Regions from separate parts of the Blastococcus sp. SYSU DS0619 genome, predicted to be linked through region 2. Evidence: riboswitches for the same ligand, from Rfam matches in the RefSeq annotation. Region 2 holds a riboswitch; the other holds the start of a gene.
What was found. Region 2 has a riboswitch for cyclic di-AMP ahead of ACI79T_RS11400 (NlpC/P60 family protein). Riboswitches for the same ligand answer to the same signal wherever they lie in the genome.
Positions count from the first base shown of each region.

Region 1 (19,228 bases), on a different contig from region 2:
GGACCTGCTCGCCTCCGCGCTGCTCGACCCGGCCGGGGTGGCCCGGTTCGAGGCCGCCCTCCTCGAGGCGCTGGACGGGCCGCGCGGGCTGACCGTGCTCGCCGCCAGGTTCGCCGCCCGGGCCGTGGGTCTGCAGGCGGCGGCCGGCGCCTACGAGGCGGCCGACCGCGCACTGGCCGAGCTGGCCGACGACCTGGAGTGGGCCACCGGCTTCCTCTGGCCGGCCACGGTCGCGGTGCTCGTCGTCGGGGGAGTCGCCCGGGTGGTGACCGATCCGGCGGGTGCCGCCGTCGACGTCGCCGTCCTGCGCGCCGACCCCGAGCGCTGGCTGACCGAGCACCCCGGGCTGGTCGACGACGTGATGGGCGCCCTGCCCGGGGTCGGCAGCCACCTCGGCGTGCTCACCGCCGGGCTGACCGCGGGGTGGCTCGGCGGGGGCGACGTCGGGGCCGCGGCCCGCCGACTCGGCCGGCTGTGGCCCGACGGCAGCCCGGTGGTCACGCCGCTGCCCGACGAGGCCTTCGGTCCCGGGGTCGTGCCGCCGCGGGGGATCGACGACCTGCTGGCGTCCCTGGAGGCCCGTGCGCTGCGCTCCGGCGCGGGACGGGACACGATCGCCGTCCGGGTGGTCACCCACGCGGACGGCAGCACCGCCTACGTCGTGGACATCCCGGGCACCGCCGACTGGAACGCCCCCTTCGGGCCGGTCAACCCGGAGACCCACGACCTGGGCACCAACGTCCGGGTGCTGGGCGGTGAGGCCACCACCCGCCAGCGGGCGATCGCGGAGGCGCTCCGGCGGGCGGGGGCCGGGCCCGCGGACCCGGTGATGCTCGTGGGCCACAGCCAGGGCGGCATGGTCGCCGCACAGGCGGCCGCCGACGCCGGCACCGCGGACTTCGACTTCGACGTGCGCAGCGTGGTCACCGCCGGCTCACCGATCGCGCGCGCCGAGGTGCCGCCGTCGGTGCAGGTGCTGGCGCTCGAGAACGTGCACGACGTCGTCCCGCAGCTCGACAGCCGGGCCAACGACGACAGCCCGAACGTCACCACGGTCACCTTCGCGGGCCAGCACGGCAGCATCGGGGACAACCACGGCATCGGGTCGGCGTACCGGCCCGCCGCCCGCGCCGTCGACGCCGCCGACGAGCCGTCGCTGGCCGCCTTCCGGGCCGCCGCCGCACCGTTCCTCGTCCGGCCGGGTGAGCAGGCGACGGTGGTCGCGCACGTCTACGAACTCGGCCGCAGGTGACCCGGTGCGGCTGCTCCCGTGACCGAGCGGCCGCCGCTGTGGCCGGGGCGGGGTGGGGGCCCGCCCGCGGTCGTGCTCATCCCGGGACGGCGGTCGGGTCCGGGGCTGCCGGGCTCTCCGGGCCAGCCGGCTCGGGAACCGGCCCGACCGCAATGCGCCGGAGCTCCGCCATGTGCGCGTCGAACGCCCGCCGGCCCGCCGTCGTCTGCTCGACCAGGGTGAGTCGACGCGCGTCAGTCCGGGTGGGGGAGGCGCTCTTCGTCACCGCCACGTATCCGGCGTCCGCGAGCACCTTGAGGTGCTTGGAGAGGGCCGTGTCGCTGATGCCCAGGCTGTCGCGGAGCACCGCGAAGTCGATCCGGTCGACGTGGCGGAGGAGGCCGCAGACGCGCAGGCGGACCGGGGCGTGGATGGTCTCGTCGAAAGCCGGTTCAACGGCCACGGCGCAGGTTCTCCCGGAAGAGGCGGTCGAAGAGCCTGCCCAGCGCCAGCACCAGGGCGAAGCCCGCGGCTGCCGGGGCGAGGACCAACCAGGCGCTCACCGACGACACCAGGGCGTAGGAGACGCTGAGCAGCAGGAGGACCCCGACGAGCGCTCCGCCGAGGACGGCGGCGCCGGGGGCGCCGATGCGGGAGACGCGGACGCCGCAGAGGCGCCGGTAGGCCAGGACGAGGAGGACGCCGGCGGCGATGAGCACGCCGGTCGCGTTCGCGCGGGCGCCGTCCGACGGGACGGCGGGCGTGGCCACGTAGCCGGCCGCGAGCAGCGCGAAGACCGGGTGCAGCCAGCGCGGGGCGGCGAGCCGGTCGGCGAGGACCGCCCGATCGTCCTCGAGCGTCTGCAGCGCTGCGCGCGCGTCGGCGGTGGAGGGACGGCCGGGACGCGGGGTCACGGGCGAATCGCTTTCCATGGAGGCAAGTAAAAGACTTGCCGCATCGGCATGTCAAGTTCCGGCGGCCGGAGTCGGCGGCGCGGCGCGGGCCAGTAGCGTCGGGCGCCATGGCGCGGAGGCGGACGGTCGTGGTCGCCGCGGGAGTCGTCGTGCTCGTCGCCGCCCTGTCGGTCCTGGTCCCGGGCAGCCCGACGAGGGCCTTCGTCCGGGGTGCGGTCCACGCGGAGTGCGTCACGTGGGCGGGCGACGACGGGGACCGCTCCCTGGCGGTCTACGGGGACTCGATCAGTCACGGGGACAGCGAGCCCCGGTTCGGCTTCCACGGCCGTCGCTCCTGGTACTCCCACCTCGTCTGCTCCGACCGGTTCACCGACGCCGGGAACGCGGCCGTCCCGGGGGAGACGTCGGCGGAGATCCTCGACCGCCTCGCGGCGGACGCGCCGGAGGCCGACGTCCTGGTCGTCCAGGCCGGCACCAACGACCTGCGCCTCGGGGTGCCGACGGAGGAGACGGTGGCGAACCTGCGCGAGGCGGTCCGGCTCGCCGGGGACGCCGCGGGCACCGTGGTGCTCGCGACGGTGCAGCCCTGGCACGACACGGACGCCACGGACCTCAACGACGCGGTGCGCCGGCTGGCCGCCGAGGCGGGCGCCGAGCTGGTGGACTTCGCCGCTGTGCTGGGCGACCGCGCGCTGACCCGGGACGGGGTCCACCCGTCGCCCGCGGGCGCCCGCGAACTGGCCCGGCGGGTAGCGGCCGCGGCGGACTGACGCACCCCGGAGGGCCGCGCGGCGCCGGGTGGTCATCCCGGCACCGTCGGCGTCACTCCTCGAGCACGTCGGTGTTACCGGCCCGGGCCGCCCGGAGGCGGAGCAGCTCGAGCTCGGCCCGCACGGCCGACAGGTCGCCCGACGAGCGCAGCAGGTGCGCGAGCGCGCCGGCGTTGTCCGCCCGGGCCGCGCGGGCCAGCTCGTCGAGTAGTTCGCGCAGGGCGCCCTCGTCCTCGCCGTGCCGCACCAGCCGGGCGACCCCGTTCACGGTGCTGCGCACGTCCTGCAGGAGCGGGGGGAGCTGGCGGACGGCGTAGTCCAGCAGGACCACGAGGTCGCAGGGCAGTCGCACCAGCGCGACGAGCGCGGGCAGCGGTCCGAACCGGGGCGGGGGCGGGGGAGTGGCGGGGCCGAGCTCGTCGGGTGTCATGGCTCCCGGCTACCCCGGTCCGGGGCGATGCACGGATCGCCCGGGGGCTATCGCGCCCGGGCAGCGGCGAGCCGCGTCGTGCCGACCGCCAGCGCGACGCCGATGGTCATGCCGAGGGTGTTCATCGCCCAGTCGTTCGTGTCACAGGCGCGCCCGATGGCCGGCGCCAGTGCCTGGAGGGCCTCGATGCCGGCCGACGTGACCGAGCCCACCGCCAGCACCGGCAGCGGACGCCGCGAGGCCAGTGCGGCGAAGAACACCACGGGGAGGGACAGCGCCACGTTGGCCAGGAGCTCGACGCGGGTCAGCGAGGGCAGGGCGAACTGCACCGTGCAGACCACCTGGTCGAGCTGCCCCTTCGCGGACGGGGTCAAGGTCAGTGCGAGGACCGGGAGCGCGGAGAGGGCCGTCAGCGTCCACAGGATCCGGCGTCCGGACCGCCGGCTGCGCACCGCCGCGTAGCCGACGACGACGCAGCCCAGAGCGATGGTGGCCAGCGTCACCGGCACGAGCGCCGAGTGCTCCAGCAGGACGTCGGTGATCATCGGGGCCCACCGTAGGGCGCCGGCGGTTCAGGCCGCGACGCTCGGCCGGCTCCCGTCCTCCACGGGTCGGGCGACGTCCGCAGGGCGCGCGGAGAACTGGTGCTGGGCGGCCCATCGGCGGGCGCAGCGCATCCGCCACCAGCGGAAGAACCGTTCGGCCATGTCGTCAGGCTGCCCCGTCTGACGCCGTAGCGCAAGCGACTCGCCACACTCTGTAATCGCGGGTGATGTCGATGCGCCGGGTGTGGATCGCGCCTGGAGCGGTAAGCACTGTTGAACCGACCACACGAGCCCCTCGAGACGGAGGGCGTCGGCAACCGCGGGACGTGCAGTGGGAGTGCCGGCGGTCCGGGAGAACCCGGCCGTGGAGCTGAACCCGCTGGTCACCGTGGTGGGGCGGGTGGGGCTCGAACCCACGACCCAGGGATTATGAGTCCCATGCTCTGACCGGCTGAGCTACCGCCCCGGTGCTGACAGCCTGCCAGATGACGGCGACACGCCGCGCGGACGCGCCCGTGTCTGGAGGGGCGTCTCGTTACCGCCCTGTGACATCTGGCCGATTCGCTTGTACCGTCTCCCGCGGCCCACCCGATGCCGCTCCCGAACCCGGGAGCTCGGGCGGGCCCCGCCGAACCGTGCGGCCAGCTGGCCGGATGGACCGGGGACCCATGTTCTCTGGGGTGAATCCCGCCTGCGCCTCCACGGGCAGGGGGGTAGGGCAAGTTCCGGCCCGAACCCGTCAGCTGACCTGGTAGGCGGACCGAGGAACGGAGACAGTCGCCTTGGCGACCTCGCACCACCAGCACCACCCCACCGTGCCCACCCGCGGGGGCCTTCGCCGGATCGGGCGGGCGGCCACCGCCCTGACCGCTCTGCTGGCCCTGTCCCTGCTGGGGACGACGGCCGCGACGGCCGCACCCGGCGACGCGAAGAGCGAACACGACCGCGTGGCCCAGGAGGTCGCCTCCCTCGAGCAGCGGATCACCGACGCCGAGGACCGGCTGGAGCAGATGACGCTCCGCGCCGAGGAGGCCAGCGGCGCCGTGCTCCAGGCCGAGGCGGAGCTGGCGACCGCCCAGCAGCACGCCGACGCCATCGCCGTCGAGCTGGCCGCCGTCCGCGAAGCCCTCGGGCGCACCCAGGACGACGTCGCGACCCTCGGCCGGGAGGCCTACATGGGTGGTGGCGACGAGACGTTCAGCGAGGTGGAGATGGTGCTGCACGCCGAGGGCCCGGGGGAGCTGCTGCAGCAGGCCGCCACCCTCGAGATCCTCGGCAAGGACCGGGCCGAGGTGCTCGAGGAGCTGCGGGTCGTCGAGGCGCGCGAGGCGCGGCTGGACCAGGAGGCGAAGACCGCCGTCGCCGAGCGCGACGCAGCCGCCCGCACCGCCCAGGAGGCCCAGGTGGCCACCGACGCGCTCCTCGCCGAGGCGCAGGCGGAGTTCGACGCGCTCAGCGCGGAGAAGGCAGCCCTCGACGAGCAGTTGCGCGAGGCGGAGATCCGCATGCTGAGCATGCAGGGCACCCCCGAGCCGGCGAACACCTGGAACCAGCTGCAGGCCGCCGAGCAGGCCGCCGAGCAGGCCGTCGGGGCGGTCGCCGCGACGGGCGGCGCCACTGCGCTGACCCAGGGCCGGGTCACCTCCTGCTACGGCGCCCGCTGGGGGACCATGCACCTCGGTGTGGACATCGCGGCGCCGATCGGCACCCCGATCTTCACGCCGGAGCCCGGCGTCGTGCTGCAGGCGGGGCCGGCCAGCGGGTTCGGGCTCGCGGTCGCCATCCAGCACCACGACGGCGCGATCACCGTCTACGGGCACGTCAACCAGTTCTTCGTGTCGCCGGGCCAGGTCGTCGAAGGCGGTCAGCAGATCGCCGAGGTCGGCAACCGCGGCCAGTCCACCGGGCCGCACCTGCACTTCGAGGTGCACAAGGGCGGCCTGTACGCCGACCGCACCAACCCGGTGCCGTGGCTCGCCCAGCGCGGGATCTCCCTCGGCGGCAGCTGCGGCTGATCCGGCGCCGCCGCATAGGTCGCGCGCCGTCGTCCAGGATGGCGGCGTGCGACCGGCGGCGGGGGAGGGCACCTGGCTGCGCGCCGGGCTCCTCGTCGCGCTGCTGCTCGCCGGGGTGTTCGGCGCCCTCGCCGTCGACCTGCCGTCGGTGGCGCAGGTGCGCGAGTGGGTCGACGGAGGCGGTCCGGCGACCTGGGGGCTCCTGGTCGCGGGTCTCGTCGTGGTGCTGCTGGCGCCGGTCCCACGATCGGTCCTGTCGGTCATCGCCGGCGTCGTCCTGGGGTTCGGCCCCGGTCTGGCCGTCGCGCTCGTCGGCGGGCTCCTCTCCGCCATGGCGGCGTTCGGGCTCAGCCGGGCGCTGGGGCGTCCGGCCGCGGAGCGGCTCGCCGGGCCCCGGCTCCGGCGCGCCGACCGGCTGGTGACCGAGCGCGGCTTCGTCTCCGTGCTGGTGGGCCGGCTGATCCCCGTCATGCCGTTCGTGGTCACCAGCTACGGCGCCGGCCTGAGCGGCGTCCGGTTCGGGTCCTTCCTCGCGGCCACCGCCGTCGGCATCGTCCCGAGCACGGTCGTGCAGGTGGGCATCGGCGCGTCCACCGGCGTCGCCGTCGCCCGGTTCGGCGCCCTGGCCGCCGTTCCGCTCGTCGTCCTCGGGCTGGTGCTGCTGGTCGCCGGGACCGCATGGTGGTACCGGCGGCGGACCCGCGCCGGGCAGGCGATCTAGCCGCGGCCGAAGAGCCGGCCCAGCATGCCGCCGGCGCCGCCCACGGTGCGCGCGGCCAGCTGCAGGATCGGCCCGCCGGGGATCCCCGGGACCTGCTGCACGATCGGCGCCAGCCGGAGCAGCCCGCCGACGTCGTGCACCTTCAGCTGGCGCCGGGCCACGGCGGGCGCCGGGTTGACCCGGCCGGAGGCGGCGTCGAGCAGGAGGTCGGCCGCGGCCTCGACGGCCGGCCCGTCGACGACCCCCGCCGGCACCCGGTGCACCTGCCAGCCGTCCCCGTCAGCGGTGAAACCCCACCCGCCGTCCGGGGTGACGAGGGCGACGCGCCCGGAGATCCCGGTCGAGGCGGCCAGCGCTCCGGTCACGTCGGTGAGGGCGGCCAGGCCGGACTGCAGCACGGCCGCCGACGGCGGCTCGGCGCCGCAGGAGACGAGGTCCAACCCGTGGACGGCGAGCTCGTAGGCCTGCCCGAGCACGACGCTCAGCAGCGGCACCCGCCCCACGACGGAGACCGCCGGTGCGGTGTCCAGCTCCTCCGGCTCGTCGGCCAGGTAGCGCGCGGTCGCCGCACGGTTGCGGCGCAGAGCGTCCAGCACCTCCGCGCGGGAGGCGCCGCGATGGGCGGCCGTGACCCGGGCGTTCACCGCATCGGGGTCCGGTGGCGTCCCGTGCCCGCCCGTCCGCGCCGAGGCGATGAGGTCGTCCAGCGCGGCGTGGTCGTCCCAGCAGCCCAGGTGCACGCAGATCTCGTGCGCCCGCCACCCGGGCAGCCGTGAGGACCGGTCCAGGTCGACCGTCTCGGCCTGCGCCAGGAACGCGTCCCACGCGCCGAGCACCAGCCCGGCGACCTCGTTCCGTCCCGCCTCGGCCATGCCCTGGTGTCCACCCATGTCCCGCCCGTACCCGGCCGCCGGCCGGGCAGGCATGCAGCCCGCGGGACGGCGGGCGGTCCGGAGCCCGAGCCCGAGGCCGCCGCACACCTCGTGGTCCATCCAGTACGCTGAGTGACGTCGTGGAGAGAACGTCGCGCTCACGGCTCTCGTCGCGAGTCACTCTGCGTGACCAATGCCCCGATGCCCACGCTCAGGCCGCCGTCCGCCCCGCGCGGCGCGCCGTCCACCCGGCCGTGGAGCCTGTGAATAGCCTGGAGCCGCTGGACGCAACCCTGTAGGCGTGGTAATAGCTGGCTGACCAGCGACAAGACGCCGGATCGCGGATCACCGATCACTTTCGTCTCATCAGTCGCACCCGGGCTGGCGCAATCGGGTCACCATCGTGCAAACTTGTCGCGGAGCCTGGCTCCGCCACTGCCGATAACGGCGCGTCACCGAATCGATGGGTCCGTAGGGGAAGACGAGACCGATCGAGTCGATGGAGGTGCCCCGTGCAGCGACGGTCAACCCAGGGTGTCGTCTTCGTGCACGCGTGCCCGAAGGCGCTCTGCCAGCACGTCGAGTGGGCGCTTGAGCGCGTCGTCGGCGGGCCGGTCTCCCTGTCGTGGGCTGAGCAGCCCGCAGCGCACGGTTCCTACCGTGCTGAAGTGGCGTGGACGGGTTCGCCCGGTACCGGCGCCAAGCTGGTCGCTGCCCTGCGCGCCTGGCCGATGCTGCGCTTCGAGGTCACCGAGGAGGCGAGCCACGGCAACGACGGCGAGCGGATGTCCTACGTGCCCGGGCACGGGGTCTTCCGGGCGCCGACGAGCGCCAACGGCGACCTCATCGTCACCGAGCAGCAGCTGCGCCACCTGGCCGCGACCACGACGTCGATCGAGGCCTTCCGGCACGGGGTCGACCAGCTGCTGGGTGCCGCGTGGGACGCCGACCTCGAGGTCTACCGCCACGCCGGCGACGGCAGCCCGGTGACCTGGCTCCACCAGGTCGTGTAGCCGGAGTTCCACCGTTCGTCGGATCGGCGTCCCCGAGAGGGAGGTCACGATCCGAGCACGACACTCCCGGCCGGGGCTGGGAGGCGTCGTAGCCTGGAACCGGTCGTCCGGGCGCCGTCGGGGAAGCGGCGCCCGGACGACCTACCACTTCCCGGGGCGCGACCCGGCTGCGGCGGGCTCCACGGAGGCCGGAGAGCCGCGCCGACGCCCTCAGAGCGGGATGTTGCCGTGCGCCCCGCGACCGAGCGGTGCGCCGGCGAGCGCCTCGATCAGCCGCTTGCGCGTCTGCGCCGGCTCCACGACCTCGTCGACGACGCCGATCTGCAGCGCACGGTTGACCCCGCCGGCGATCCGCTCGTGCTCCTCGGCCAGCTGGGCGTGCAGCGCCTCCCGCTCACCGGGAGGGGCGGCGGCCAGCTTCTTGCGGTGCAGGATGCCGACGGCCGCCTTCGCGCCCATCACGGCGACCTCGGCGCCCGGCCAGGCGAAGACGGCGGTGGCGCCCAGCGACCGGGAGTTCATCGCGATGTAGGCCCCGCCGTAGGACTTGCGGGTCACCAGGGTCACCCGCGGCACGACCGCCTCGGCGAACGCGTGCAGCAGCTTGGCCCCCCGGCGCACGACGCCGTCCCACTCCTGGCCGACACCGGGCAGGTAGCCGGGGACGTCGACCAGCACCACCAGCGGGACGCCGAACGCATCGCACATCCGGACGAACCGGGCCGCCTTCTCGGCGGACGCCGAGTCCAGGCAGCCACCGAGCCGCAGCGGGTTGTTGGCGATCACGCCCACCGTCCGCCCGGCCAGCCGGCCGAGGGTGGTGACCACGTTGGGTGCGAACCGCGGGTGCAGCTCCAGGCCGGGCTCGTCGAGCACCGAGGAGACCAGCGGCTTCACGTCGTAGGCCCGGTTGGTCTGCTCGGGCAGCAGCGCGCCGAGGTCGGAGGCGACCTCCCCGGAGGCGGAGGCGAAGCTGCCCTGGGCGGCGAGCAGGTCGACGGCGAGCCGGGCGGTCTCCAGCGCAGCCGGCTCGGAGTCGGTGACGACGTGCACGACGCCGCTGCGCCGGCCGTGGGTGTCCGGGCCGCCGAGGCTCTCCATGTCGACGTTCTCGCCGGTGACCGAGCGCACCACCTCGGGTCCGGTGACGAACACCCGGCCGGCCGGTCCCATGATGACCAGGTCGGTGAGGGCCGGGCCGTAGGCCGCTCCGCCGGCGGCCGGGCCGAGCACCACGGAGATCTGCGGGATGCGACCCGACGCCCGCACCATGGCGGCGAACACCTCGCCGACGGCGTGCAGCGCGGTCACGCCCTCGGCCAGCCGGGCGCCACCGGAGTGCCAGATGCCGACGACCGGCACCCGCTCGCGCAGTGCCGCGTCGATCGCGTCGACGATGTGCCGGCAGCCGTCGACCCCCATGGCGCCGCCCATCACCGTGGCGTCGGTGCAGAAGGCGATGGCCGGGCTCCCCGACACCCGGCCGCGGGCGGCCATCACCCCGGAGGTGTCCCGGGCGCCGAGCGGCTGCATCGACCCGTCGTCGAAGAACCGGCGCAGCCGGTCCTCCGGGTCACGCGGATCGGGGGCGGGCAGCGTCGGGCTGGCCTGGGCGGTGGTCACGGCGTCTCCAAGAAGGGGTGCGGGGCGGGCGCTCAGGCGGTGGTGAAGACCAGCGCGATGTTGTGCCCGCCGAAGCCGAAGGAGTCGTTGACCGCTGCGGTGAGCGTGGCCCGGCGCGGCTCGTGCCGGACGATGTCGAGGGCCTGGACGGCGGCGTCGTCGTCGGGGTCGTCGAGGTTCGCCGTCGCGGGGACGATCTGCTCGCGCAGCGCGAGGATGGTGAACACCGACTCCAGCGCTCCGGCGGCGCCGAGCAGGTGCCCGGTCTGGCTCTTGGTGGCGCTGACGAGGACGTGGTCGCCCAGCGACGAGCGGATGGCGGCGGCCTCCGCGGTGTCGCCGACGGGGGTCGACGTCGCGTGCGCGTTGACGTGCCCGACGTCGCTGGGGGAGAGGCCGGCGTCGCGCAGGGCCGCGGCGATCGCCCGGCCGGCGCCCTCGCCCTCCGGGTGGGGGGCGACGAGGTCGTAGCCGTCGGCGGTCGCGCCGGCCCCGGCCACCTTCGCGTGCACGCGGGCCCCGCGGGCGGCGGCGGAGTCGGCGCGCTCGAGCACCAGCGCGGCCGCGCCCTCGCCGAGGACGAAGCCGTCACGGGCCTTGTCGAACGGGCGGGACGCGCGCTCGGGCTCGTCGTTGCGGGTGGACATGGCGCGCATGGCGGCGAACCCGGCCATGGGCAGCGGGTGCACGCAGGCCTCGGTGCCACCGACCAGGACGATGTCGGCCCGGTCGAAGCGCAGCAGGTCCAGGCCCCAGCGGATGGCCTCGGCGCCGGACGCGCAGGCGCTGACCGGCGCGTGGACGCCGCCCTTGGCGCCGACGGCCAGCCCGACGGCGGCGGCGGGGCCGTTGGGCATGAGCATCGGGATGGTGAACGGCGAGACCCGCTTGGGGCCCTTCGCCTCCAGGACGTCGTCCTGACCGAGCAGGGTGAGGGCGCCACCGATGCCGGTGCCGAACACCACCGCGATCCGCTCGGGGGCGACGCCGGAGTCGGCGGCTCCCGACTCGGCCCAGGCCTGCTCGGCGGCGATGACCGCCACCTGCTGGCTGCGGTCGAGCCGGCGGGCGCGGACCCGGTCGATGTGGTCGGCGGGGTCGGTGGCCAGGCGGGCGACGAGCTGGGCCGGGAACTCCTGGACCCACTCGTCGGTGATCCGGCTGACGCCCGAGCGCCCGGCGAGCAGGGCGTCCCAGGTGCTGGCCACGTCGCCGCCGAGCGGCGTGGTGGCCCCCAGGCCGGTGACGACGACGTCGGTGGTGGACGGGCTCATGGGATCTCCTCGTGCGGACGACGGCCGGGGAGGCCGGATCGGGGGACCGGGTCCCGCCGGCGGTCGGCCGGCGGGACCCGCGGGGCTCAGCCCTGGTTCTTCTCGATGAAGGTGATCGCGTCGCCCACGGTCTTGATGTTGGCGAGCTGGTCGTCGGGGATGGCGACGCCGAACTTGTCCTCGACGGCGGTGGCGATCTCGACCATCGACAGCGAGTCGACGTCGAGGTCCTCCGTGAAGGACTTCTCCGGGGTGGCGTCGGCGGGCGACACCCCGGCGACCTCCTCCAGGATCTCGGCCAGACCGGACTGGATCTCCTGGGTGCTCACGCGGGTCCTCTCTCTCGGATCAGGCGGGCGGTGCCCGCCGACGTCCGGGACACGGTGTCCCGGACGACTGGGGTGGAGCTGTCCATGGGCAGGTCGCCCACGGGGGTGGGAACGGTCACGGCAGGACGACGACCTGGCCGGCGAAGGTCAGGCCCGCGCCGTACCCGAGCAGCAGGGCGACGTCGCCGCTCTTGGCCTCGCCGCTCTCCTGCAGCGCCGCCAGGGCCAGGGGCACCGACGCCGACGACGTGTTGCCCGAGCGGACGATGTCGCGGGCGATGACCGTGCGCTCCGGCAGCTTCAGCCGCTTGGCCATCAGCTCGATGATCCGCAGGTTCGCCTGGTGCGGCGCGAAGACGTCGATGTCGTCGGGCCCGACGCCGGCGCGGCGCATGGCCTCGACCAGGATGTCGGTCAGCTTGGTGGTGGCCCAGCGGTACACGGCCTGCCCCGCCATGCTCATGCCCTGCTCGCCCGGGGGGATGGCGATGGCCTCGTGCAGGTCGCCGTCGCTGCCCCAGACCGCGGGGCCGATGGCCGGCTCGTCGGAGGCGGTGACGACCGCGGCGCCGGCGCCGTCGGCGAAGATGACCGCCGTCGCCCGGTCCTCGAGGTTCGTGTAGTCGGTGAGCCGCTCCCCGCCGATGACGAGCGCGTTGCGCGCCGTCCCGCTGCGGATCGCGTCGGCCGCGGCGCTGAGCGCGTAGCACCAGCCGGCGCAGCCGGCGTTGACGTCGAACGCGCCGGGGCGGGGCACCCCGAGCTGGTGGGCGATCCGCGGCGCGAGCCCCGGGATCGCCTTCGGCGGGCTGGTGGTCGCGAGGAGCACGAGGTCGATGTCCCCGGCGTCGAGGCCGCTGGCCGCCAGCGCCTTCCCGCCGGCCGCGACCGACATCTCCACGAGGGTCTCGTCGGGCTCGGCCCAGCGGCGCTCGGCGATGCCGACCCGGCTCTGGACCCACTCGTCGTTGGTGTCCATCCGCTGGGCGAGGTCGTCGTTGGTCACCCGCCGGCGGGGGCGGTAGCTCCCGAGCCCGATGATGCGGGCCCCCGGGGCGCCGGGCGGTAGCTGGAGCCGTGTCATGCCTCGACTCCGTCCGCGTTCCGCTCCTCGGTCGCCGTCCCCCGCAAGCGGTAGGTGCCCCCAGCCAGGGGCGCTGCTCGCTCGGACGTCGTCTTCGGGGTCACGCGGTCACCTCCGGGTAGAGCCGGGCGATCGGGTCGCCGGCGTCGACGAGGTCCCCCTCGTGCACGAGCCACTCGGCCAGCACGCCGTCGTAGGCGGCGGACACGTTGACCTCCTCGCGCCGGCCGCGGATGCAGCCCAGCGGGGTCCCCGCCGGCAGGTGGCTGCCCTCGGCGACCTGCGCGGGGCTGACCGTGCCGCGGGCGGGGGCCACGACCATGCGCCAGTCGGGCAGGTGCTCGGCCTCCGCGCGGCCGCGCTCGGCGGCGATGAGCTCCCGGGCGCGGTCGAGGTCGGCGGGGCCGCTGACGGCCAGCACCTCGATGCCCGCGCCCTTCCACTCGCGCTTGGCCAGCCCGGCCAGTGCGCCGGCGGGCGGCAGCTCGATGACGGCGGTGACGCCGAGCTGGCGCATGGTCGCGAGGCAGGAGTCGAAGCGCACCGGGTTGGTCACCTGGCTGACCAGCCGGGACAGCGCCTCGGCGCCGGAGTCGACGGCGGCGCCGTCGGCGTTGGACAGCAGCAACCGGCTCGGGTCGGCCGGCCGCAGCCCGCCGACCAGGCCCTCGAGCTCATCGCGCGCCGGCGCCATGTACGCGGTGTGGAACGCGCCGGCGACCGGCAGCGGCATCACCCGGGCCTTCGCCGGGGGCTCCGCCTTGAGCGCGGCCAGCCCGTCGAGCGGGCCGGCGGCCACGATCTGGCCGGCACCGTTCATGTTGGCGGGGGTGAGCCCGTGCCCCTCGAGGGCGGCGAGCACCTCGTCGGGCTCGCCGCCGAGGACGGCGGACATCCCGGTGGGCGTCCGGGCACAGGCGGCGGCCATGGCCCGGCCGCGGACGGCGGTCAGCGCGATCGCCGCCTCGACCGACAGCACGCCGGCGAGCGCCGCGGCGGTCAGCTCGCCGACGCTGTGCCCGGCGATGACGACGTCCCGGCCGGTCTGCGGCGTGTGGGCCACCGGGCCCGGCAGCCCACCGAGCTCGCGGGCGACGAAGAGGCTCATCGCGACCACGAGCGGCTGGGTGACCGCGGTGTCCTTGATGGCCTCCGCGTCACCGGTCGTGCCGAGCGCGAGCAGGTCGGCACCGGCGATCGCGCCGGCCCAGCGGAAGAACGGCTCCGCGCCGGGCAGGTCGAGCCAGTCGGTCAGCATCCCGGGCTTCTGCGCACCCTGACCCGGGGCGAGGACGGCGAGCACCCCCTCACCGTGCCAGTGATCATCGGTCCGCGCGCGGTGTGGGGGAACGAAAGCACCGTGGTGATCTTTGGAGGATTCCTCCAACACATGCATGATCGACAGGCGTTCCGGGGCTCGATCGTGGTGGAAACCGCACGCCTGGTGAGCGCGGGGACGGGTTCAGTGCCAGAGCGAGCGGTCGCGGTCCAGGGCGGCGAGGGCGAGGGCCACCTGCAGGGTCCAGCTGCCGCGGGGGTCGGTGGCGGACAGGCCGGTCAGCTCCGCGGCCCGCTTGAGGCGGTACCGGACGGTGTTGGGGTGCACGAAGATCGCCCGGGCGCTGGCCTCCAGGTTGCCCCCGCTGCTGAGCACCGCGCGGACCGTCTCGAGCACGCCGCCGCCAGCCGAGCGCAGCGGGGCGGCCACCTGCTCCTGCAGGGCGGCCCGGGCCAGCGGGTCGCCGTCGAGCGCCCGCTCGGCCAGCAGCGCGTCGGACGGCACCGGGCGGGGCGCCTCCGGCCAGGCGCGCGCCGCGTGCAGCCCGGCGAGCGCCGCCGCGGCGGAGACGGCCGCGCGCCCGAGCCCGTCGACCACCGGGCCGGTCACCACCGGCCCGTCGCCGAAGTCGTCGCTGAGTCGCTCCGCGGCGGCCTCGAGGCCCTCCGCGCTGCCGAGCACGACCACCAGCTGGTCGGCGTGCACGCCCACCAGCACGTCGCAGCGCAGGCTGCGGGCGGTCCGCCGGACGGCGCCGTGCGGGTCGGCCACGTCCGTGGGGGCGGCGCCGACCACCACCAGCGCCGGCGTGCCGGCGGCCCAGCCGAGCGCGGCGGCGCGGCCGGACAGCTCCTCGGACCGCTCCCCGCGCACCAGCGCGTCGACGACGAGCGCCTCCAGGCGCGCGTCCCAGGCGCCGCGGCTCTCCGCGAAGCTGGCGTAGATGTGCGCGGTGGCGAAGGCGACCTCCCGGCTGTACTGCAGCACGGCCAGGCGCAGGGTGTCCTCGTCGCCCGGCGCAGCCACCGAGGTGACGCGCTCCTCCACCACCTCGACGGTCACCTTGATCAGGTCGACGGTCTGCTTCAGCGCCACGGCCCGGACCAGCTCCCGCGGGGCGGCCCCGAACACCTCGCCGGTGAGCCGCGGGGGGCGGCCCGGGTTGCGGCACCACTCGACCAGGGAGGCGATGCCGGCCTGGGCGACCAGGGTGACCCACGAGCGCTGGTCGGCCGGCATCGCCCGGAACCAGGACAGGTCGTCGTCCATCCGGGCGACGGCCTGGGTGGCCAACGACCCGGATGCTCGCTCCAGCCGCCGGAGCGTCGCGTCGCTCGGCGGGCGGTGGGTCACCCGGCTCACCGGGTCAGCGTGTCACGTCGGCCGCGGTCGGGGAGAGTGGAGCCGTGGACGTTCCCCCGGTCGGCGCCCCGCCGGCAGCCCCGCCGCCGGTGACGACCGGGCTGGACTCCCGGGTGGTGCTCGCCCCCGACGACGGTTCCCTGGGCCCGCTGCTGCGGGTCGCCGACGACCGGCTGGCGCCCGGCGCGGGCTACGGCCGGCACGAGCACCGGGCGGTCGACGTCGTCGCCGTCGTCCTGACCGGGTCGCTGACCCACCGGTGGGGGGACGGCGCCGCCCTGGCCGCCGGCGACGTCGCGGTGCTGCGCGCCGGCACCGGCCTGGCGCACGACGAGGTGGCCGGTGCCGACGGTGCCCGGGTGCTGCAGTGCTACCTGCGCAGCGCCACGCCGGGCGCGCCCGCGGCGCACGAGGTGCGCCGGGCGGCCGGCGGCTGGCTCGACCTGGGCCGCCCCGACGCCCGGCTGTGGCTGGGGCGCGCGGCGCCGGGGGAGGAGCTGACCCCGCCGGCGGGCGTGGTCCTGGTCGCCGGCGCCGCGGGTGTGCGCCGGCACGAGGCCGGCCCGGTGCGCACCGAGGAGGAGGCCGCCGTCGTGGTGTGGCAGGTGGACGCCGGCCGGCCCAGCTGGGCGGATTGACCCCGCGACGGGCGCGATGCCCGTCGGGTGGGTGAGAGTGGAGGCATGCCGACCCGCCCCTCCGACCTGCTCGCCGCCGCGTACTCCGACGCCGACCGCACCATCGAGCTGCGCCGCCAGCTGCACCGCCACCCGGAGATCGGGCTGCACCTGCCGCGCACGCAGGCCGCGGTGCTGGAGGCGTTCGCCGAGCTGCCGCTGGAGGTCACCACGGGGACGACGACCAGCTCCGTCGTCGGGGTGCTGCGCGGTGCCCGCCCGGGGCCGACGTACCTGCTGCGCGGCGACATGGACGCCCTGCCCGTGCACGAGGACAGCGGCCTGCCCTTCGCCTCGCAGGTGCCCGGTGCGATGCACGCCTGCGGGCACGACACCCACGTGGCGATGCTGGTCGGCGCCGCGCGGCTGCTGGCGGCCCGCCGGGACGAGCTGGCCGGCCAGGTCGTCTTCATGGTGCAGCCCGGCGAGGAGGGCTTCCACGGTGCCCGGTACATGCTCGACGAGGGGCTGCTCGACATCGTCCCGGAGGCGCCCGTGAGCGGGGCCTTCGCCCTGCACATCTCCTCGACGCTGACCAGCGGCAGCGTCAACGTCCGGCCCGGGCCGATGATGGCCGCCGCCGACCAGTGGCGGATGACGCTGCGCGGCCGCGGCGGGCACGCCTCGGAGCCGCACGCGGCCGCCGACCCGATCCCGGTGGCGGCCGAGATCGTGCTGGCGCTGCAGGCGATGGTGACCCGGCGGGTCGACGTCTTCGACCCCGCGGTGGTGACGGTGGCGCACATCGAGGCGGGGTCCACCAACAACGTCATCCCCGACACGGCGTACCTGGAGGGGACGATCCGGACGCTGTCGGCCGAGCGCCGGGCCGACGTCGTCGCCTCGGTGCGGCGGGTGGCCACCCACGTGGCCGCCGCGCACGAGCTGGAGCTGCACTGGGAGCACAGCGAGGGCTACCCGGTCACGAGGAACGACCCGGGCATGGCCGCCCAGGTGCTGGAGACCGCCGCGGAGCTGCTCGGCCGGCAGGCCAGCGTGCTGATGCCCGCCCCGCTCATGGGCGCCGAGGACTTCTCCTACGTGCTCCAGCGGGTGCCCGGCGTCATGGCCTGGCTCGGCGCCCGCCCGCCGGGTGTGGACCCCGCCACCGCCCCGGCCAACCACTCCAACCTCGTGGTCTTCGACGAGGAGCCCCTGCCGGCCGGCGTGGCGCTGTACGCGCAGATGGCCCTCCAGTCGCTCTCCGGCTGAGCGGCCCCCTGCGGCGGCGCGCCGGCGGCCCTCAGGCCGAGGCGCGCCGGACCAGGCTGGTGGCGCAGACGCGGGACTCGACCGCGCGCTCGCCGGCCTCGATCTGGTCGAGCAGCAGCTCCAGCATCAGTGCCGTCATCTCGCCGAGGGGCTGGGCGACGGTGGTGAGCGGCGGATCGCACGCGGCGGCCACGGCCGCGTCGTCGAACCCGACGACGGCGACGTCCTCGGGCACCCGCCGGCCGGCCGCCCGCAGCGCCTGCAACGCACCGACTGCCATCGGGTCGGAGGCGACGAAGACGGCGTCCAGGTCGGGCGCCGCGGCCAGCAGCCGGGTCATCGCGTGCAGCCCGCCCGCCTCGGTGAAGTCGCCCGCGGCGACGAGCTCGGGAGCCTCGGCCCGCCCCGCGTCGGCGAGCGCGGCCCGGTACCCGGCGAGGCGGTCCAGGCCGGCCACCATGTCCAGCGCCCCGGTGATCGTGGCGATGCGGCTCCGGCCCAGGGACAGCAGGTGCCGGGTGGCCGCGGCCGCCCCGCCCGCGTTGTCGGCGTCCACGTAGGCGACGGGCCGGCCGTCGAGCGGGCGCCCGGAGAGGACCACCGGCACGTGCGCCCCGGCGAGGATGTCGGGGAGCAGGTCGTCGCTGTGCAGCGACATGAGGATCACGCCGTCGACGTGGCCCTGCCGCACGTAGCGGCCGATCTTCTCCTGCTCCCGCTCCCCGCGGGCGGCCAAGAGCACCAGGTTGAGGTCGGTGTCGGCCAGCCGTGCGGACAGCCCCTGCACGATGCTGGCGAAGAACGGGTCGGAGAACACCTGCGTGTCGGCCTCCGACAGCACCAGGGCGATCGTGTCGGTCCGCCGGGTGACCAGGCTGCGGGCCGCCCGGTTCGGGACGTAGCGCAGCGTCTCGACGGCGGCCTCCACGGCCCGGCGGGCCTCGGGGCTGACCCGGGGGGAGCCGTTGACGACCCGCGAGACGGTGGCCCGGGAGACCCCGGCCAGCACGGCCACCTCGTCGAGCGTGGGCGTCGTGGGCCGCGCACCGGTGGCGGTCACGGGCATCCCTCCAGGACTTGGTCGGCGCGGTCGAGCGCCTCGCGCGCGTCCGCCGAATGCCCACCGTAAGTCGTGGAAGCGTTTCCACGAGCCTCTTGACAGGCTCCGTGCCGCCCCGCCACTGTGACTGCCACGGATGGTGGAAGCGCTCTCACGCGGATCGCCGGCCGCCAACCCGGGAGGGTCGGCCGATGAGCCGGGAGGGTCCCGCCGTCCCCCTGCCGGCACCCGTCGGCGGTCCCGTCCGCGTCTCGCCGAGGAGCCACGCGCCCATGACCTGGACCGACGTCCGACCGGAGCTCGCGGCCGGCCTCGACTTCCCACCCGGCTTCACCTTCGGTGCGGCCACCGCCGCGTACCAGATCGAGGGCGCGGTCGACGCCGACGGCCGCGGGCCGTCGATCTGGGACACCTTCAGCCACACCCCGGGACGCACGTTCCAGGGCCACACCGGCGACGTCGCCGCCGAGCACTACACCCGCTACCGGGACGACGTCGCGCTGATGGCCGAGCTGGGCCTGTCGGCCTACCGGTTCTCCGTCGCCTGGTCCCGGGTGCTGCCCGAGGGCGCCGGGCGGGTGGAGCAGCGGGGACTGGACTTCTACCGCCGGCTGGTCGACGAGCTGCTGTCGGCGGGCGTCGACCCCTGGCTGACGCTCTACCACTGGGACCTGCCGCAGGCGCTGCAGGACCGGGGCGGCTGGGCGGCCCGCGACACCGCCGCCCGCTTCGCCGACTACGCCGGCATCGTGCACGACGCGCTGGGGGACCGGGTGCGGCACTGGTCCACGCTCAACGAGCCGATGTGCAGCGCGCT
Region 1 covers NZ_JBJHAM010000005.1:253,736-272,963, reverse strand. Annotated here, with positions in the region: gene ACI79T_RS09855 (PGAP1-like alpha/beta domain-containing protein) at 1-1,252, shown strand, start outside; gene ACI79T_RS09850 (transcriptional regulator) at 1,329-1,694, opposite strand; gene ACI79T_RS09845 (hypothetical protein) at 1,684-2,145, opposite strand; gene ACI79T_RS09840 (SGNH/GDSL hydrolase family protein) at 2,253-2,915, shown strand; gene ACI79T_RS09835 (hypothetical protein) at 2,968-3,345, opposite strand; gene ACI79T_RS09830 (VanZ family protein) at 3,393-3,890, opposite strand; gene ACI79T_RS09825 (hypothetical protein) at 3,918-4,052, opposite strand; tRNA gene ACI79T_RS09820 (tRNA-Ile) at 4,280-4,356, opposite strand; cyclic di-AMP (ydaO/yuaA leader) riboswitch at 4,517-4,648, shown strand; gene ACI79T_RS09815 (murein hydrolase activator EnvC family protein) at 4,673-5,905, shown strand; gene ACI79T_RS09810 (TVP38/TMEM64 family protein) at 5,952-6,626, shown strand; gene ACI79T_RS09805 (maleylpyruvate isomerase N-terminal domain-containing protein) at 6,623-7,516, opposite strand; gene ACI79T_RS09800 (DUF3145 domain-containing protein) at 8,011-8,511, shown strand; gene ACI79T_RS09795 (acyl-CoA carboxylase subunit beta) at 8,722-10,134, opposite strand; gene ACI79T_RS09790 (beta-ketoacyl-[acyl-carrier-protein] synthase family protein) at 10,167-11,408, opposite strand; gene ACI79T_RS09785 (acyl carrier protein) at 11,495-11,737, opposite strand; gene ACI79T_RS09780 (beta-ketoacyl-ACP synthase III) at 11,853-12,821, opposite strand; gene ACI79T_RS09775 (acyltransferase domain-containing protein) at 12,922-14,124, opposite strand; gene ACI79T_RS09770 (PucR family transcriptional regulator) at 14,284-15,462, opposite strand; gene ACI79T_RS09765 (pirin family protein) at 15,507-16,100, shown strand; gene ACI79T_RS09760 (M20 metallopeptidase family protein) at 16,146-17,351, shown strand; gene ACI79T_RS09755 (LacI family DNA-binding transcriptional regulator) at 17,383-18,411, opposite strand; gene ACI79T_RS09750 (GH1 family beta-glucosidase) at 18,684-19,228, shown strand, end outside.
Region 1: it holds a riboswitch for cyclic di-AMP, as region 2 does, so the genes downstream of both, ACI79T_RS09815 (murein hydrolase activator EnvC family protein) here and ACI79T_RS11400 (NlpC/P60 family protein) in region 2, are expected to answer to the same signal.

Region 2 (8,790 bases):
CGACCGGGACACCGGGGTGCCCATGGTCGACTGCATCCGGCTCGAGTGCGGCACGGAGATGCCCGCCGCGGCGTAGGCGTACTGGACCAGCCCGGAGCAGTCGAAGGCGTTCGGTCCGGCGGCGGCCCACACGTAGGGGTCGCCCACCTGGGCCAGGGCCGTGTTCACCGCGGTCTGGGCGGCACCGCTCCCGCCGCCCGTCGGGGCCGGCGGGGCCGGAGGTGCCGGGGCAGCCGGCGCCGGAGCAGCCGGTGCCGGTGCGGCGGCGGCCGGGGCCGAGGCGCGCGGCGCCGCCGGGGCGGGGGCCTCGGCGGACGGCGCCTGCGCCGCAGCCGCGGCGGCGGCCTCCTGCGCGGCGGCCTCCTGTGCGGCGGCCTCCTCGAGGGCGTGCCGCTCCGCGGCGGCGCGCGAGGCGCGCTGCTCCTCCTCGGTCAGCCGCTCGTACTGCGCCTGGTAGTCCGCGATCTGCTGGTCCAGCCGGGTGCGCTCCGCGGCCACCCGGTCGACCTGCGCCTGGGCGTCCCGCGCCGCCTGCTCGGCCGAGGCCTGGGCCCGGTCGGCGTCCTCGCCGGCCTGGCGCGCCTCGCCCAGCACGCCGTTGTTGTGCTGGGCGATGGTGTCGAGCAGACCGACCCGGTCGACCAGGTCGCCGGCCGACTCACTGGTCAGCACGGCCTCGAGGGTGCCCAGCCCCTCGCCGGTGTAGGCGCTGCGGGCCACGGTGCGGACCCGGTCCTGGGCCTGCCCCAGGGCGGCGTGCGCGGCGGTCAGCTCCTCGGCGGCCCGGTCGGCCGCCTCCTGGGTCGCCTTGAGCTGCTCGCGGGTCTCGTTGAACCGCTCGGTGAGCACCTCGAGGTCGTGCGCGCGGCCGGCGATCAGCTCGGCGGCTTCCTGGGAGGTCGTCGGCCGCTCGGGGTCGGCGAACGCGGGGAGCGGCGTCAGGGCGACACCGCCGGCGGCCACGAGGGCGACCAGGGCCCGGCGTCCGGTGATCCGTCGCTGGGCAGGGGTGAGCGAACTCGCCATGTTCGGCGGGTGGTCCTTTCTTCCACGGCCGCCTACCGGGTTAGCTGACGGGTTCGGGCGGGAAGACGCCCGGCGTCCGGCGGGCCCAGGGGACAGTCGGTCGCTTCACCCCGGGAGTGCGATGGGTCCCCGGTCCTGCTGCCGGCCGGAGCCGGCGGGTGGTTCGGCGGCGTCCGGACGGCTGTCACCGGTTGAGCGACGGACGGGTCCGTCCGGACGGGCCCACGCTAGGCGGCGATCGACGAGGTCACCAGATCGGGTGAGCACTTCCTCCGCACCTTTGTCCCTGGGTCGACCGTGGTCTCACGCAGGGTCACGGCGCACCGTCGACGCGCTCTCCGTGGACGTGGCGAGGCTCACCACCTCACCGACGACCCAGACCGCCGGCGGGCGGATGCCGGCGGCGCGGACGGCCTCGGGCAGCTCTGCGAGCGTCGTCCGCATCGACCGCTGGGTGGCCGTGGAGCCGTCGCTGACCACCGCGACCGGGGTCTCCGGTGCCCGGCCGTGCTCGACCAGCGCGGCGGCGATGGCCGGGGCGGTCTCCACGCCCATGAGCACGACGAGCGTGCCGCGCAGCCGGCCCAGCGCCGCCCAGTCGACCAGGGACTGCGGGTGCCCCGGTGGCAGGTGGCCGGAGACGACGACGAACTCGTGGGTCAGCCCGCGGTGGGTGACCGGGATGCCGGCCAGCGCGGGGACGGCGACGGCGCTGGTGATGCCGGGGACCACCTCGACCGGGATGCCGGCGGCGGTGCACGCCTGCAGCTCCTCCATGCCGCGGCCGAAGACGAACGGGTCCCCGCCCTTGAGCCGCACCACCCGCTTGCCGGCCCGCGCGTGCTCCACCAGCAGCGCGTTGATCCGCTCCTGCGCCATGAACCGGCCGCGCGGGAGCTTGGCCGCGTCGATCACCTGCGCGCCCGGGGCGAGGGCGGTCAGCAACGACTGCGGGGCCAGGTGGTCGACCAGCACGACGTCGGCCTCCGCCAGCGCCTGCCGGCCACGCACCGTGATCAGCCCCGGATCGCCGGGGCCACCTCCCACGAGCACCACGCTCCCGGTGCCGCCGGAGCCCGGCGCCCGCACGGGCAGCGTCCCGTCCCCGAGTCCGGCGAGCACGGCGTCCCGCACGCCCGCGGCCCGGCGGGGGTCGACGGCGCCGTGCACCGCCACCGCGAGGTCGCCGGCCCGGCCGGCGACCGGGAGGACGGCGCTGGCCAGCGCCGGGTCGTCGGCCCGGGTGCAGAAGACGCGGCTCCGCTCGGCCTCCTCCGCCACCTCCGCGTCCACCGCCGGGTCGCCCGTCGCCGCCAGGGCGAACCACGCGCCGCCGAGGTCGCCGGGGGCGTAGGGCCGGGCGTGCCAGGCGATCCGGCCGGTCGCCGCCAGCGACTCCAGCGCCGGGGTGACCGCGGGGCCGACCACCGTGACCCGCGCGCCCGCCGCCCGGAGGCCGGCGACCCCGCGGTGCGCCGTCGCGCCCCCACCGACCACGACCACGTGCCGGCCGGCCAGCCGCAGCCCCACCGGGTGCAGCACCTCGCCGGCACGGTCGGTGGTCACGGGTCCTCCTCGGTCGTCGGGCTCGGGCAGTGCGTCGGCGTCGGCGTCGGCGGTGTCGACGTCGGACGCGCGGGCGACGGCGACCGTCACCCGGCCGTGCACCGTCTTGCCGACGACGAGGACCCCGCCGTCGAGGAGGGCGGCCGCCTCCGCCACCGAGGGCGTGCCGACGCGGTCCGCGACGGTCGCCGACGGGGCGGGCACCCGCACCGCGGCGAGCTCCGCCGCCGGGTGGCCGGTGAGCGGCCAGCCGCGCCGCGCGGCGGCCGCCACCAGCCCCGGCTCGGCCGACCGGGTGTCGAGGGTGGCCAGCCGCACCGGACCGGCGGCGGGGGGCAGGACGGCGTCCACCGCGGCGAGCACCTCGGCAGCGCTCACCCCCGAGCTCAACCCGATGCCCACGGTCCTCACGTCGGCACCGCCGGACGCTCGGGGAGCGCCGCGAGCAGCCCCGCGGCGTCCCGGGGGAGCGGGCCGGAGGGGAGCAGGCCGAGGTCACGCAGCCGGGCCCCGACCTCCAGCGCCCACGGGCGGGACAGCCGGGCCCGGCCGAGCAGGTCGCCGTCACCGAGGACCGCGCCGGGGGCGCCCTGCACGACCGTGCGGTCGACGACGACCGCGACCTCGTCGGCCCAGCGCAGCGCCAGGTCGACGTCGTGCGTGCTCATGACCACCGTCGAGTCGTGCTCCTGCAGCCGGGTCAGCGCGGCCAGGGTGTCGGCGACCGCGGTCGGGTCCAGCCCGGCGGTCGGCTCGTCGAGGAGGAGCACGCACGGCCGCATCGCGACCGCGCCGGCGATCGCCACCCGTTTGCGCTCGCCGTAGGAGAGCTGGTGGGTCGGCCTCTCCGCGAGGGAGTCGACGCCGAGCAGGCCCAGCGCCTCGGCCACGCGGGCCCGGACGGCGTCCTCGGCCAGGCCCAGGTTCAGCGGGCCGAAGGAGACGTCCTGGCCGACCGAGGCGCTGAACAGCTGGTCGTCGGGGTCCTGCAGCACCAGCTGGACCACCTGCCGGTGCGCGCGCAGCCCGCGTCGGGTGTGCGCCAGCGGCTCGCCGTCGACGGTGACCGTGCCCGCGGCCGGCCGCAGCGCCCCGGACAGGCAGCGCAGCAGCGTCGTTTTGCCCGAGCCGTTGGCACCCAGCAGGGCCAGCCGCCGGCCCGGTGGGATGCACACCGTGGCGCCGGACAGCACCGGCGCCGCACCCGGGTAGCCGGCGACCAGTCCCGAGGTGGCCAGCGTGCGGTGGCTCACCGCACCGCCAGGGTGACCGCGGCGATGCCGACCGGCAGGGCGAGGCCCAACGCCAGGAAGGGGCGCGACGACGGCTGCGCGTCGGGCAGCACCCGCAGCCCGGTCTCCATCCCGCGGCCGGCCAGCCCCTCCTGCATGCGCCGGGCCCGGTCCCACGACCGGGTCAGGACAGCGGCGGCCAGCAGGCCCGCGGAGCGGTAGGAGCGGCGCGCGGTGGACCAGCCCATCCGGGCGGCCTGCGCCTCCCGCACGGTGCCCAGGCTGTCGAGCAGCACGAACAGCAGCCGGTAGGTGACCGAGGCGATCTCCACCACGGCGGCGGGGACGCGCAGCCGGCGCAGCTGCGGGAGCAGGTCCGACATCGGGGTGGTGGTGGCCAGCAGCAGCACCGCGGCGCTGCCGGCGACCGCCCGCCCCGCGAGCGCACCCGCCCGCCCGGCGGCGTCGGGGGCCCAGCCCAGCCCGCCGGCGTCGACCGTGACGACCGCCGTCACCGCGCCGACCGCGATGAAGGCCAGGGGCCACCGGATCGCGCGCAGGAACGTGCCGGCCGGGACCCGGGCCGGCCCCAGCGCCAGCGCCACCGCGCTGGCCGCCACCAGCGCAGCACCGGGCCAGGGCGGCAGCACCAGCGCGCAGCCGACCAGACCGGCGCAGAGCAGCAGCTTGTCCCCGGGGGCGCGGCGGCGCCAGGCACTGGCCCACGCGGCGTCGTCGACGGCCAGGCCGGTCACCGGGCGTCGGCTCCCGCGGTGCTCGGTCGCCCGGCGGACCGGCGACCCCGCAGCCGGCCGAGGACGTAGCCCAGGACGCCGCCGCCGATCGCGGCCTGCAGGGCGAACAGCCCCGACTCCACCTCGCCGGCGGGGCTGATCAGCGACTCGAACCAGGGCGTGTACCCGTCGGCCGCCAGCTCCTCGGTGACGGCGGCGTCCGTGCCGCCGTACTCGGAGCTGCCGCCGTCGGCCAGGAGCGGCACGGCGAAGAGCGCGACGACGGCGAGGACGAGCAGCGCGTCGACCAGCGTGCGCCGGCTCACGCGGCACCTCCGGTGGGGACGAGCGGGGCGGGCCGCAGGATGCCGAGCCGCTCCAGCTCCGGGCGGGCGTTGACGGTGAGCACCCGGAACAGCAGCACGCCGAGCAGTCCTTCACCGATCGCGAGCGGGATCTGGGTGACGGCGAAGACGCCGAGGAACTTGACCAGGGCGCCGGCGAACCCGGTGCTCGCGTCGGGGAAGGCCAGCGCCAGCTGCAGCGACGTGGTGACGTAGGTGGCGAGGTCGGCCAGCGCGACCCCCGCGAAGACCGCGGGCAGCAGGCCCGCGCCCGCCGCACGGGTCAGCCGGTACACCAGGTAGGCGGTCCACGGGCCGACGACCGCGAAGGCGAAGGCGTTGGCGCCCAGGGTGGTGAGCCCGCCGTGCGCCAGCAGCAGCGCCTGGAACAGCAGGACGACGGTGCCCAGCAACGCCATCACCGGAGGGCGGAAGAGGATCGCGCCCGGCCCGGTCCCGGTCGGGTGGCTGGAGCTGCCGGTGACCGAAGGGAGCTTGATCGCGCTCAGCACGAAGGTGAACGCGCCGGCGGCGCCGAGCAGCAGGGTGGACTCGGGGTTCTCCCGGACCTCCTTGACGACCGCCCGGGCCCCGTGCGCGACGAACGGCGCGGCGGCGAGCGTCCAGCCGAGGGCGTGCCCGGCCGGCAGGAAACCTTCAGCGATGTGCACGGGCGTGCTCCGATCGGTCGGCCGCGGCGCAGGCGGTGACGAACCGGGCGGCCACCGACGGTGTGCCGGCCCAGTTCAGGTGCAGGTAGGAGGCGTGCACGCCGCCCCGGACGAAGCCCTCGGCGCCGGCGGGCGCCCAGTGCCAGGCCGGGGACGGCCCCGCGCCGGGGTCGGCGGTCGTGCGGTGGAACTCGTGGCCGCGCACCCGGGTGCCGGCCGCGGCCAGCACCGAGTCGACGGCGGCGACCGCGGCCCGGTAGCCGAGGGTCAGCCGGCCGCCCATCGCCGTCGTCACGTCGAGGACCCCGCACATCGGGACGCCGTCGAGCTCCCGGGCCAGGTACAGCAGCCCGGCGCACTCGGCGGCGACCGGTGCGCCGCGGGCGGCGAGCGCGGCGACGTCGGCCCGCAGGCCCTCGTTGGCCGAGAGGTCCGCGGCGTGCACCTCGGGGAACCCACCGCCGACCACCAGCCCGGCGGTGCCCTCGGGGAGGGCCTCGACGCGCAGCGGGTCGACGGTCACCACCTCCGCGCCGGCGGCCTCGAGCAGCTCGGTGTTCTCGGCGTAGCCGAAGGTGAACGCCGGCCCGCCGGCCACCGCGATCCGAGGCCGGCCGGCACCCGCGGGCACCTCGGCGGCCGGGTCCCAGGGGGTCGCGTCCAGCGGGGGAGCGGAGCGGGCCAGCGCCAGGACGGCGGCGAGGTCGACGCTGCCGGCGACCACCTCGCCGAGCCGGCGCACGGTGTCGACCGCCGCGGCCGACCGCTCGGCGGCGGGCACCAGACCGAGGTGGCGCGAGGGCGTGTGCAGCCGGTCGTCCCGGCGGACCGCGCCGAGCACGGGCACCCCGGCGGCGCCGAGCGCCTCCCGCAGGATCGTCTCGTGCCGGTCGCTGCCGACGCGGTTGAGCACCACGCCGCCGAGCCGCACCGACGGGTCGAAGGTGGCGAACCCGTGCACCAGCGCCGCGACGCTGTGCGCCTGGGAGGCGGCGTCGACCACCAGGACCACCGGCGCCCGCAGCAGCCGGGCCACGTGCGCGGTGGAGGCGTACCCCGGCTCCACCGAGGGGTGCGCCGCGCCGTCGAACAGTCCCATCACGCCCTCGACGACGGCGACGTCGGCCGGCCGCGGGTGCAGGGCGCCGCGCATGAGGAGCGGGGCGATCCGCTCCTCGCCGACGAGCCACGGGTCGAGGTTGCGCCCGGGCCGGCCGGCGGCGAGGCCGTGGTAGCCGGGGTCGATGTAGTCGGGGCCGACCTTGTGCGGGGAGACGGTCAGCCCCCGCGCGGTGAGGGCCGCGATCAGCCCGGTGGCGATCGAGGTCTTCCCCGCGTTGCTGCTCGGCGCGGCGACCACGACTCTCGGGACCGTCACCATTCGATGCCCCGCTGACCCTTCTGGCCGGCGTCCATCGGGTGCTTGACCTTGGTCATCTCCACCACCAGGTCGGCGGCCTCGACGAGCGCGGCGGGGGCGTCGCGGCCGGTGATGACCACGTGCTGGTTGCCGGGCCGGCCGGTCAGCGTCGCGACGACGTCGTCGACGTCCACCCAGCCCCACTTCAGCGGGTACGTGAACTCGTCGAGGACGTAGAAGCGGTGCGCCTCGGCGGCGAGGTCGCGCTTGATCTGCGCCCACCCCTCGGCGGCGTCGGCGGCGTGGTCGGTCTCGGCGCCGTGCTTGCGCGACCACGACCAGCCCGAGCCCATCTTGTGCCAGACCACCGGGCCGCCCTCGCCGGTCTCGGCGTGCAGCCGGCCCAGCGCGGTCAGCGCGTTCTCCTCGCCGACCTTCCACTTGGCGCTCTTGACGAACTGGTAGACCGCGATCGACCAGCCCTGGTTCCAGGCGCGCATCGCCATCCCGAAGGCGGCGGTGGACTTGCCCTTCATCTCCCCGGTGTGCACGGCCAGCACCGGCCGGTTGCGGCGCTGCCGGGTGCTGAGCCCGTCCGCGGGCACGACCTCGACCTGCCCGCGGGGCATCAGGCGGCCTGCCGGGCGGTGCGGACCGTGGCGGCCAGCGCGTCGGCGGCCAGCTCGTCCAGCCGCAGGGTCCGGGCGCCGAGGGCGTCGCCGACGGCGGTGGCCAGGCCCAGGCGGACCGGACCGCTCTCGCAGTCCACGACGACGGCCGCGACGCCGGCACCGGCCAGCAGACCGGCCGCGCGGCGGGCGTCGCCCAGGTGGTCGCCACCGCGGGCCCCGGTGGCCCGGCCGTCGGTGACGACGACCAGCAGCGGACGGCGGCGGGGATCGCGGACCCGCTCGACGCGCAGCGTCTCGTGCGCGCGGAGCAGCCCGGCGGCCAGCGGCGTGCGCCCACCGGTGGGCAGCTCGGTCAGCCGGGCGGCGGCGGCCTCCACCGACCAGGTCGGTGGGAGGACCAGGTCCGCCTCGGCGCCGCGGAAGGTGACCAGCCCGACCTTGTCGCGGCGCTGGTAGGCGTCGAGCAGGAGCGACAGGACGGCGCCCTTCACCGCGGCCATCCGCGACCGCGAGCCCATCGAGCCGCTGGCGTCGACGACGAACAGCACGAGGTTGCCCTCACGCCCCTCGAGCGTGGCCTGCCGGAGGTCCTCGCGGGCCAGCCGCAGGCCCGGACCGCTGCGCCCGCGGGCGAGCTGGTGCGGCGCGGCCGCGAGCACGGTGCCCGGCAGGTGCAGGCGGGTGACGGAGCCGGCCGGCCGGGTGGCGCCCACGACGCGGCCGTGCTCGCTGCGGGCCCGGGACCGCCGGCCGGCCGCTCCGGCGCCGAGGCCGGGGACCTCGAGGCGACGGGTGCGGAACGGGTCCGACGGCGCGACCGCCGGGCGCTCGGCGGCGGTCGCGTCGGTGCGCCCGCCGCCCTCCCCGCGCGGCGCCGTCGTCGGCTCGCCCGCTCCCTCGCCGTCCCCGGGCATAGGAGGCTCTGCCTGCGATTCGCCGTCCGATCCGTAGGCATTGCTTCCTATGCCTGGGCCGTCCCCGGGGCCGCCGCCCGAGGGGCCGTCGCCGTCGTCGGGGCCGTCGGACGGATCGGTCGGCGGCTCGTCGTCCGGGCCGTCGCCGCCGTCCTCCGGGCGTGAGTCGGCGAGCGCCTGCTCCAGCGTCTCGTCGTCCAGGCCGGGGGCGTCGAAGGGATTGCGCCGGCGGCGGTGCGGCAGCGCCAGCCGGGCGGCGACCCGCACGTCGTCCTCGGTCACCTCGTCGCGGCCGCACCAGGCGGCGTGCG
Region 2 covers NZ_JBJHAM010000007.1:141,883-150,672, reverse strand. Annotated here, with positions in the region: gene ACI79T_RS11400 (NlpC/P60 family protein) at 1-1,026, opposite strand, end outside; cyclic di-AMP (ydaO/yuaA leader) riboswitch at 1,041-1,193, opposite strand; gene cobA (uroporphyrinogen-III C-methyltransferase) at 1,330-3,003, opposite strand; gene ACI79T_RS11390 (energy-coupling factor ABC transporter ATP-binding protein) at 3,000-3,845, opposite strand; gene cbiQ (cobalt ECF transporter T component CbiQ) at 3,842-4,579, opposite strand; gene ACI79T_RS11380 (energy-coupling factor ABC transporter substrate-binding protein) at 4,576-4,884, opposite strand; gene ACI79T_RS11375 (energy-coupling factor ABC transporter permease) at 4,881-5,573, opposite strand; gene ACI79T_RS11370 (cobyrinate a,c-diamide synthase) at 5,560-6,954, opposite strand; gene cobO (cob(I)yrinic acid a,c-diamide adenosyltransferase) at 6,948-7,562, opposite strand; gene ACI79T_RS11360 (putative cobaltochelatase) at 7,562-8,790, opposite strand, start outside.